DNA from 3 places in the Chitinophaga sp. Cy-1792 genome. Region 1 is predicted to be linked to each of the others. Evidence: riboswitches for the same ligand, from Rfam matches in the RefSeq annotation. Region 1 holds a riboswitch; each other region holds the start of a gene.
The links. Region 1 has a riboswitch for cobalamin ahead of F3J22_RS19740 (TonB-dependent receptor). Riboswitches for the same ligand answer to the same signal wherever they lie in the genome.

Region 1 (3,156 bases):
CGGCAGCGCCTGCGAGGGCGATCAGCGAGGTAAATCTTTTAGGAAACACAAAACCATCCAGGTTGGAGCTGAGGGTATTGTACTGGAAATCTGTAGATAAATCGACATCTATTTTTTTGGAGATACTGTATTTATTGGCCACAGATCCGTACCATTCCTGCTGGTGGAAGGTGTTGTCTATATACATCAGGGTGGTATCCGGGTTGAGGTAACGCATATAGTCGTTGGCGTATTTGCCGTTTACCTGTATATCATATCTTTGGGTTACATTCTTCTGAAACCCGCCCTGCACGAAGAAGTTGCGGTCCCATTGTCTTTGGGAGCGTTTCCATACGTTGTTGACGATTGCACCGGGAATGCCTTTTTCTGCATCGTAGTAATACACTTTCGCGTTCCATTGTCCGCGGTCGATATTTCCATATAATCCGCTTTCTATTCTGTGTGCGTTGATATCTCCGTTTTGCCTTATAGCTGTTGTATCCCAGGCGGTATGGCCTGTTTTTGCATATACTCTTTTGTACCGGAAGGGATATTTGCCGGAGGCGTTGATCAATTCACCGGAGAGGGAATAGTTAATTTTCGGTGTCAGTTTCTGTTCAAAAAGGATGGAGGGGTCTACCAGATCGAAAGAACCCGTTTTGTATACGGCCTTTACATGGGTGGATTGCAGGGAATCGAAGACAGGCTTGCGGCTGCGCAGATAGATGGTTCCTGATGAGCCATAGTCTTTGGCGGGCTGGAATATCTCGCTTTTCTGGCCATTGTAGACAGAGATAGATTCGATATTGTCCATAGAGAATTTACCGAGGTCTACCTGGCCATTCTGGGCGTTGCCCAATTGTATACCATCGTAGAAGACGCCCATATGGTTGGTGCCCATGCTACGCATATCAACGGTTTTGAGGCCGCCGATGCCGCCATAGTCCTTCACCTGGACGCCGGCAAAATACCTGATGGCGTCTGCTACAGAAAAGCTGTTTAAACTCTTGAGATTTTCACCCGTGAGTTTTTGTGAAGGAATAACTTCTTTGTAAACGTTTGTAAGTACAGTAACACCTTTCAGGTCTTTTACACGTAATGAATCCACCTGGGTGGAGTCGCGGTAATGATGCTGTGCACACAGCGGCATACAAATAAAGGTTAAAAACGTTATCCCTAACGCTTTTAATGCATTGAACATAAAGGTTTGACAATTGAATCAGACAATGACCAGTCGCGGCCATGGAATGAAATGCTAATAATGCTGAAAAAATTCAGAGTATGCTTTACTCAATTCCCTATCCTCGAGGGTGTTGAATCTGTCTGCAGTGGCAGGTTTCCTGACTTATTCTCACTTTGAACGGCCTTCCCGTTTTTATAAAATAAAAACAGTGGCAAGTAGAACTCAAAGTGTTGTAACAGAACTTACAGTAGCGGGTCTGCTCAGGATTTGCACCTGATTCCCTATTAATTCCGGCATAGAGAGTACTATGCTGAAAACCATTGCGGGGGCAAAGGTACAATTAAATATTTGAATTTTAACAAAATGCTAACGGAATGGCGGAAAGTGAACTGTTATGGTGGCATTATTGCAGGTGTTTGTGGGAGTATGTGAACCACCGGATTTTAGTTGTATTTTGGGAGAGGGAAAAATAGGTTCGCTATGAAGCTTAAACTGAATACCATCATATTTTATGTGCAGGACCCGCAGCGGCTGAAGATCTTTTACCGGGATGTACTTGGTCTTACAGTGGTAGAGGAGGATGATATCTGGGTGTTATTGCAGGCGGGTGAAGTTTTCGTGGGTTTACACAAAATAGGTCCGGCATACGCCGATAAAATGACAGCGGGCCATCAGTTTGATAGCAATACAAAAATTGTTTTTGAGCTGGATGAAGATATTCAATTGGTACGAAAGCAATTACTGGAGCAAGGGGTTCCTATGCGGGAGCTGAAAACATTTGATAATTATGATTACTGGCTTTGTGATGGTACTGATCCGGAAGGGAATGTATTCCAGCTGAAATACAGGAAACAAAATCTGGCATAAAATGGCTGTAGTATACTTATCGGGGTTGATTCTCCTTATGCTGGTGATAATATTTCTTGTAAAGTCATTGTTCATTAACCCCTATTTACTAAAGAAAAACCATGCCTTTACGACGGGTATTATAGTTAAAATTGAGCCATCCAATGAGGGGGCACCTACCATCCATTATGAATTTACGGTAGATGGCAAGGTTTACATGGGTTACATGGGATTGGATATTTATGCAGATGTTTATGTGGGCGGGCAATACGAGGTAATGTATTACCCACCTGATCCTACTATAAGTGAGTTGCAGGTTTAGTGTTTTGTATTGTTAATTTCTTCTGCTCCAGAATGGCGCATCCTGCCATCTTCTTTCCTGGAGGTATTGTCCGGTAAGCATTTTAAGATACGTAGAGAAGGCGGTACTGATGGCCCAGTCATACGCCCGGAGTGCGTCGTTGTCGCCATTCAGGTGGTCAGCGATGGCATGGCCTGCATAATAGCCGCTTTCCAGCGCGGAGGTGATTCCATAGGAAGAGATAGGGTCGTAGGAATAGGCGGCATCGCCTACTGCCAGCCATTGGTGGCCGCTACGTTGCTGCAGGTAGCCGGTTGCGGCGCTGGCTATTGTAAGAGGCGTATCTGTGGCAGCGTTACCTGTTATCAATTCGCTGATCATAGTGGTAGTGGCAGCGCTTTGCAGCAGGTCTTTGCTGCTGCGTAAGGTAGCAGGTAGCAGGTCGGTGTCGGTCATGAAGCTTAATACCAGCTGTTTTTCAGTTAGGGGTGCAGCGTACCACCAGCCTGTCTGTACGGCTTCCAGGTAGGTGAACTGCTGTATACTTCCGGGCAAAGTGATACAGGTGGTGATGCCTGCCAGCCTGTCCAATGAGTTGCGTTGTATGCCCAGCTTACGGGCAACACGGGCTTTACGGCCGGTAGCATCTACGATAAATTTGCAGGTAATGGTTTGTATTGCTTTATTGGTAGCTATATAGGTGACATGCCATTGGCCGTTATTAAAGTTGGCGGCAGTCACGGTACAGCCAGGAAGGTATTGCGCGCCACGGCGGGTAACTTCCGCGGAGAGCTGTTCTTCGAAGATATCCCTGCATAGATGCCATCCCCGGGCTACGGTATTGGCA
Region 2 (3,156 bases), on a different contig from region 1:
CAGGGGATTCAAAGTATACGTATGACGATGTCGGTGCCTTATGCCGATCCCGATTCTGCGCCCGTTATAAGAGATGCGAAAATCATTTTAAATGACCTTACCACCGGCAGTAGTTATCCTTTTACGTTTAACAACGGTGCATATACCTACGATGCCAGCGCCAAACCTATTGGCTATGTAGGACACGTATATAAAATACATATTGAGTACCAGCACGAAATACTGGAAGGGGTGGACTCACTTAAAAGAGTACCACCGGTTGATTCTATTTTATTTGGTCATAAAACCAAGGAAGAAGCTGTATCCGGTGTAGAAGGCTTCTATGCTAAATTTTTTGCGGTAGACTTTCCCGGAGAAGGTGATTATTACTGGATCAGGTCGTACAGGAATGATACCCTGCACCGGGTGGAAGACCTGCTGTCTATTGATGGTTCACTGGCAGGAGGTATTTCAGATGGAACACCTTTTATTCTGCCGCTCACCCAGCGTATCACAGATTATGACCGTCCTTTCAAGCTGAATGAAACGGTCATTGTGCGTTTATCGGCGCTGAGTAAAAACAGTTATGATTTTTTGTGGCAGGTATATCAGCAGCTGAATGCGGGAGGTTTGTTTGCGAAGGTGCTGGAGAATGTGCCTACGAATATACAGAATACCGATCCTAAGGGTAAGGTAAAGGTACTCGGCTGGTTTGGTACATCTGCGGTAAGCAGGGGAGAAAGAAAAATTAAATAAAGCATTTTACCCTGTGTAGAAAATAATTCCGTGTTATGTTTATTTTTTATTGTTTTGTTCTGCTGTAAAGGTAGATGATTGTTCTTTTTTTCTTTATATTTTGTTTGGAAAGATATTTATTCTTAAAATTGCCCTCATAATATCTTTTTTTACTGTTTGATACAGAAATGGTTGCTGTTGTACGCAGCATTAAAAGGGAACGGTGTTAAAATCGCCGGCTGTCCCGCAACTGTAAGTAGTTACCTGAATCCTGTCCAGCTTTATGTTCATTGTCACCTGAAGACGAGAAGAACGGACACGGATACTACGAGCCAGGAGACCTGCCTTTTCTGCATGTTGACAATACTTTCGGGGATTGAAGTGGGTCAGCTTTCGGGTATACTTGCTATTACTGACGTACGCAGTGATAAGGCCGGGTATCCTGCCCACTATTCCCGCAGAAGGTATTGAAGTAAAGATGATCACCTGTCATCATTCACTTTAAAACCGACCGGGCACATGATTACGCATAACCTGGGCTATCCGAGAATGGGCGCCCACCGTGAATTGAAAAAAGCCAATGAAGCTTACTGGAGTGGTAAAATCACCGCCTTTCAGCTGGAACAAACGGCTAAGGATATACGCTTAAACAACTGGTATCTGCAGAAAGATGCCGGCATAGATATCATCCCCAGTAATGATTTTTCTTACTATGACCATGTGCTGGATACCTGTCTGATGGTAGGAGCGATCCCTACGCGTTATCACGACTTGCTGGTTGAAAAGCAGCTGCCACAGCTGGATTTGCAGTTTGCCATGGCACGCGGCTACCAGAAAGATGGCATGGATATTACTGCCATGGAGATGACCAAGTGGTTTGATACCAACTACCATTATATTGTTCCTGAATTTACACCCAACCAGCAGTTTACACTCTTCTCCGAAAAAATTATATCACAGTTCGCCGAAGCCAAACGTGCGGGCTTCCAGACCAAGCCGGTAATACTGGGGCCTGTTTCCTTCCTGTTACTGGGTAAGGAAAAGGGCAGGAGCTTTCACCGGTTGCAGTTGTTGAACCGCCTGCTGCCGGTATACCTGGAAGTACTCACGAAGCTCGATGAACTGGATGCACATTATATTCAGTTCGATGAACCTTGTCTTTCCCTCAATTTAAACAGAGTAGAACTGGATGCCATTGCAAACAGCTATGCTGCTATTCATAAGGCATTCCCGCACCTGCACCTGATCCTGGCTGCATACTTCGAATGTTATGGCGCCAACCTGGAAGCCGTACTGAAGCTGCCGGTACAAACACTCCACCTGGACCTGGTACGTTGCTCTATGCAGCTGGAAGATATTCTGGCTACAGATATACGCAAAACAAAACTGCGTTTATCCCTTGGCGTAGTCGATGGCCGCAACATCTGGAAGAATGATTTCCGCAAATCCCTGGAGCTGATCAACACCGCAAAAGCTGCGCTGGGTGAAGACCGCCTCCTGGTGGCGCCTTCCTGCTCCCTGCTGCATACTCCCTGTGATCTCGACCTGGAAACAGACGAAAAAAATCTGCCTGCTACCATTAAAAACTGGATGGCATTTGCAAAACAAAAGCTGGACGAAGTAAAAACACTGGCTGTTCTGGCGGGAGAAAATCCTACCGTCAATGCGCAACAGGAGCTGAAAGATAACGATGCCGCGATGGAATCGCGGAGAACATCTCCGCTCATCCACCGCAAAGCAGTAACCGACAGGGCTGCGGCGGTGACAGCAGCAGATGCAGAAAGAAAGCATGCTTTCCCGGTACGTAAGAAAGCACAGCAGCAGGTGCTGGGATTGCCTATGTTCCCGACCACTACTATTGGCAGTTTTCCGCAAACAGCTACTGTCCGCTCCTGGCGCAGTAAATGGAAGAAAGGAGCACTAAGTGCTGCGGAATATGATCAGCTGATCAAAGAAGAAACAGCGGCATCTATCCGGTGGCAGGAATCTATCGGTATGGATGTGCTGGTACATGGCGAGTTTGAGCGGAACGACATGGTAGAGTATTTCGGAGAACAGCTACAGGGCTTTGTATTTACCCAAAATGGCTGGGTACAGAGCTATGGCAGCCGTTGCGTAAAACCACCGGTTATTTTCGGTGATGTGGAGCGCAAGGAAGCCATGACTGTTTACTATACACAATATGCACAATCCCTGACTTCGTTGCCGGTGAAAGGTATGCTGACAGGCCCCGTTACTATTCTGCAATGGAGCTTTGTCCGGAACGACCAGCCAAGAGCGGCTACCTGCCTGCAAATTGCCCTGGCAATCCGGGATGAGGTGAAAGACCTGGAAGCAGCCGGTATTAAAGTGATTCAGATAGATGAGCCGGCCTTGAGAGAAGGTTTGCCGCTGCGCAAGGAAAACCGGGAAGCTTATCTGGATGGTGCCGTACGCGCATTT
Region 3 (3,156 bases), on a different contig from region 1:
TGTTGAAAAAATACAAGATCAACCTCGCCCGCATCTTCCCGGAAAAACAACAGAAAACATTGCAGGCCCGCACAATGGACTATGCAACGTTACAGGATATGGACGTACAGGAGTTTGTTGATTTATTCGTTATATAGTTAATTGCTGTAGTTGCTGCTATCAGCACAACGTAATTACCGGAAGGGCATATCACTGATATGCCCTTTTTATTTTAGTCAGATGCCTATATTTTGCTGGTCTTTATTGACGCACATCACAAAGGTGCTGTGCGTACTCCCGATACTCTGCACAGACCCCAGTTTATTAAAAACAAAATCCTGGTAGTGCTTCATATCCCTGGCATATACTTTTAACAGGAAGTCGTAATCTCCGGAGATATTATAACATTCCACCACTTCTCCCAGTCGCATAATATCTGTTACAAACTGTGTCCCTACGGACTTATCGTGCTGTTTGAGTTTGATATTACAAAATACGATGAGGCCATAGCCCAGCTTCTCTGCATCTATAACAGCGATATACTTTTTGATGTAGCCACCTGCTTCCAGTTTTTTGACACGTTCAAAAACAGGGGAAGTGGAAAGACTCACTCTGGCAGCCAGTTCTTTAACCGTGATGGTAGAATCTTCCCCAAGTAGCCTGAGCAGTTGCCGGTCGATATCATCTAATTGGTCCATGAAAAAATATTCTTTTTTAAGAGAAAATAGCGCTTATGTCAGGTAATATATTCTGCATAAAAGATAAAAATAGAATTTTATACTGATAATTTTATCTTTTATAAAACAAATCATCTAAATACTTAGATTTGTCCCGTTTATCGTTCTTTTCATATCTTATCGACCAGAATGGGTTGCTGATGAAAATCAGCATTAAAAGGGAACCGTGTGTAAATCACGGGCTGTCGCGCAACTGTAAGTAACGCAAAAAGTTTTCACCACTATATGTCCACTGTATCTACTACGTAGAAATGGGAAGGACGGTGCAAATGTTACAAGCCAGGAGACCTGCCTGCATTGGAAGGACAATGCTTTCGCGTAAAAGGCAAAGGTCTGATCTGATAGCTGACAACCTCACATGAATAGGTGTGGTGTGGCTATTGTATGTCCCTTCCTCCTGCGAGCATTGAAGGTTTGTAAAGACAATTGTAATTGTTTTAACTAAACTATCTAGGAAAATGCTTACGCAAAACCTGGGCTACCCGCGCATTGGTGGCCAAAGACAGCTTAAAAAAGCTAACGAGCAGTACTGGGCAGGCAAGATAACTCTCAACGAGTTACAGGAAGTTGCCCGCCAGATCAAGGTAGAAAACTGGAAAACACAGCTGGATGCAGGCATAGACCTGATCCCATGCAATGATTTCAGTTACTATGACCAGGTACTGGATACCAGTGTATTACTGGGTGTTATCCCTGAGCGCTACGCCCCTGTTCTCTCTCAGGTAAAAGCAAACCACGAAATTGACGCCTATTTTGCTATGGCAAGAGGTTACCAGAAAGATGGCCTCGACATCACTGCGATGGAGATGACCAAATGGCTGGATACCAACTATCACTATATTGTTCCAGAGTTCAGGGCCAACCAGGAATTCCGTGTTAACAACAACAATATCTTCAACGAATTTGAGGCGGCTCAGCAACAAGTGGGCAAAAAGGCAAAACCAGTATTGATAGGGCCTGTAAGCTATCTGCTGCTGGGTAAGGAAAAAGAGAAAGGTTTTGAGCGTGCAGACCTCATCAAAAAACTGGTACCGGTATACGTTGAAATCATCAACAAACTGAAAGCACAGGGTGCTGAATGGATCCAGCTGGACGAACCATGTCTCGTGCTTGATCTCTCTAAAAAAGAAAAAGAAGCATTTGAATACGCCTACAGCGAAATCGCCAAGCAGGTAAGTGGTATCAAAATACTGGTAGCTACCTACTTTGATGCGCTGCTGGACAATACTGAACTGGCTGTAAACCTGCCAGTAAACGCACTGCACGTTGACCTGGTACGTGCGCCGGAGCAACTGGATGAAGTGCTTGCATTCATTCCTAAAGGACTGCAACTCTCTGTTGGTGTAATCGATGGCCGTAACGTCTGGAAAAACGATTACGAAAAATCTTTGGCGCTGATCAGCAAAGCGGTTGCAAAACTGGGCGCTGAAAACGTTATCATCGCTCCTTCCTGCTCCCTGCTGCACAGTCCTATTGACCTGGCTTTCGAAACAGCCCTTGATCCTGAGATCAAAAACTGGATGGCATTTGCTAAACAGAAGCTGACAGAAGTAAGCGAATTAAAACAGATCGTTGAAGGCAACACCGCTTTGCTGGATGCCAACAAGAAAGCCATTGAGAGCAGACGCACATCAGGAAAAGTTCACAAACAGGCGGTGAAAGACCGTGTGGCAGCTATCACAGCGAATGATGCCACCCGTAAAAGCGCATTCCCTGTTCGTCAGCAACTGCACCATCAGCGCTTTAAATTACCTGCCTTCCCAACCACTACTATCGGTTCCTTCCCGCAAACAGACGATATACGTCAGTTACGTGCGAAATACAAAAAAGGTGACTTAACCACCGAACAGTATGAAAAAGCCATCGAACAGGCAACAATCGATACCATTCGCTGGCAGGAAGAAATTGGCCTGGATGTACTGGTACATGGTGAGTTTGAGCGTAACGACATGGTGGAATACTTCGGTGAGCAACTGGATGGCTTCCTGTTTACCAAAAATGGCTGGGTACAGAGCTACGGCAGCCGTTGCGTGAAACCTCCGGTTATCTTTGGTGATGTTAGTCGCCCGAATGACATGACCGTACGCTGGAGCACTTTCGCTGCTGCACAAACAGACAGACCGATGAAAGGTATGCTGACAGGTCCGGTTACTATTCTGCAATGGTCTTTTGTACGTGACGACCAGCCTCGTGAGATTACTACCAAACAGATTGCACTGGGTATCCGCGACGAAGTGGTAGCATTGGAAAAAGCCGGCATCGGTATTATTCAGATCGATGAAGCCGCGATCCGTGAAGGTTTGCCACTGCGCAAAGCAAAACGTCCGCATTACCTCGACTGGGCAGTGAGTGCGTTCCGTATTGCAGCAAGTGGTGTGGAAGATAAAACACAGATCCATACACACATGTGCTACAGTGAGTTTAACGATATCATCGAACA

Region 2: linked by a shared signal. The riboswitch ahead of metE (5-methyltetrahydropteroyltriglutamate--homocysteine S-methyltransferase) and the one ahead of F3J22_RS19740 (TonB-dependent receptor) in region 1 are both predicted to bind cobalamin.
Region 3: linked by a shared signal. The riboswitch ahead of metE (5-methyltetrahydropteroyltriglutamate--homocysteine S-methyltransferase) and the one ahead of F3J22_RS19740 (TonB-dependent receptor) in region 1 are both predicted to bind cobalamin.

Annotation. Positions count from the first base shown of each region.
Region 1 covers NZ_VWWO01000002.1:1,364,462-1,367,617, forward strand. The annotation lists gene F3J22_RS19740 (TonB-dependent receptor) at 1-1,129, opposite strand, end outside; cobalamin riboswitch at 1,292-1,499, opposite strand; gene F3J22_RS19745 (VOC family protein) at 1,643-2,029, shown strand; gene F3J22_RS19750 (hypothetical protein) at 2,031-2,330, shown strand; gene F3J22_RS19755 (NAD(P)/FAD-dependent oxidoreductase) at 2,343-3,156, opposite strand, start outside.
Region 2 covers NZ_VWWO01000001.1:3,182,964-3,186,119, forward strand. The annotation lists gene F3J22_RS12950 (DUF4249 domain-containing protein) at 1-735, shown strand, start outside; cobalamin riboswitch at 887-1,078, shown strand; gene metE (5-methyltetrahydropteroyltriglutamate--homocysteine S-methyltransferase) at 1,234-3,156, shown strand, end outside.
Region 3 covers NZ_VWWO01000001.1:3,337,999-3,341,154, reverse strand. The annotation lists gene F3J22_RS13605 (bifunctional 2-methylcitrate dehydratase/aconitate hydratase) at 1-137, shown strand, start outside; gene F3J22_RS13600 (Lrp/AsnC family transcriptional regulator) at 216-677, opposite strand; cobalamin riboswitch at 831-1,027, shown strand; gene metE (5-methyltetrahydropteroyltriglutamate--homocysteine S-methyltransferase) at 1,175-3,156, shown strand, end outside.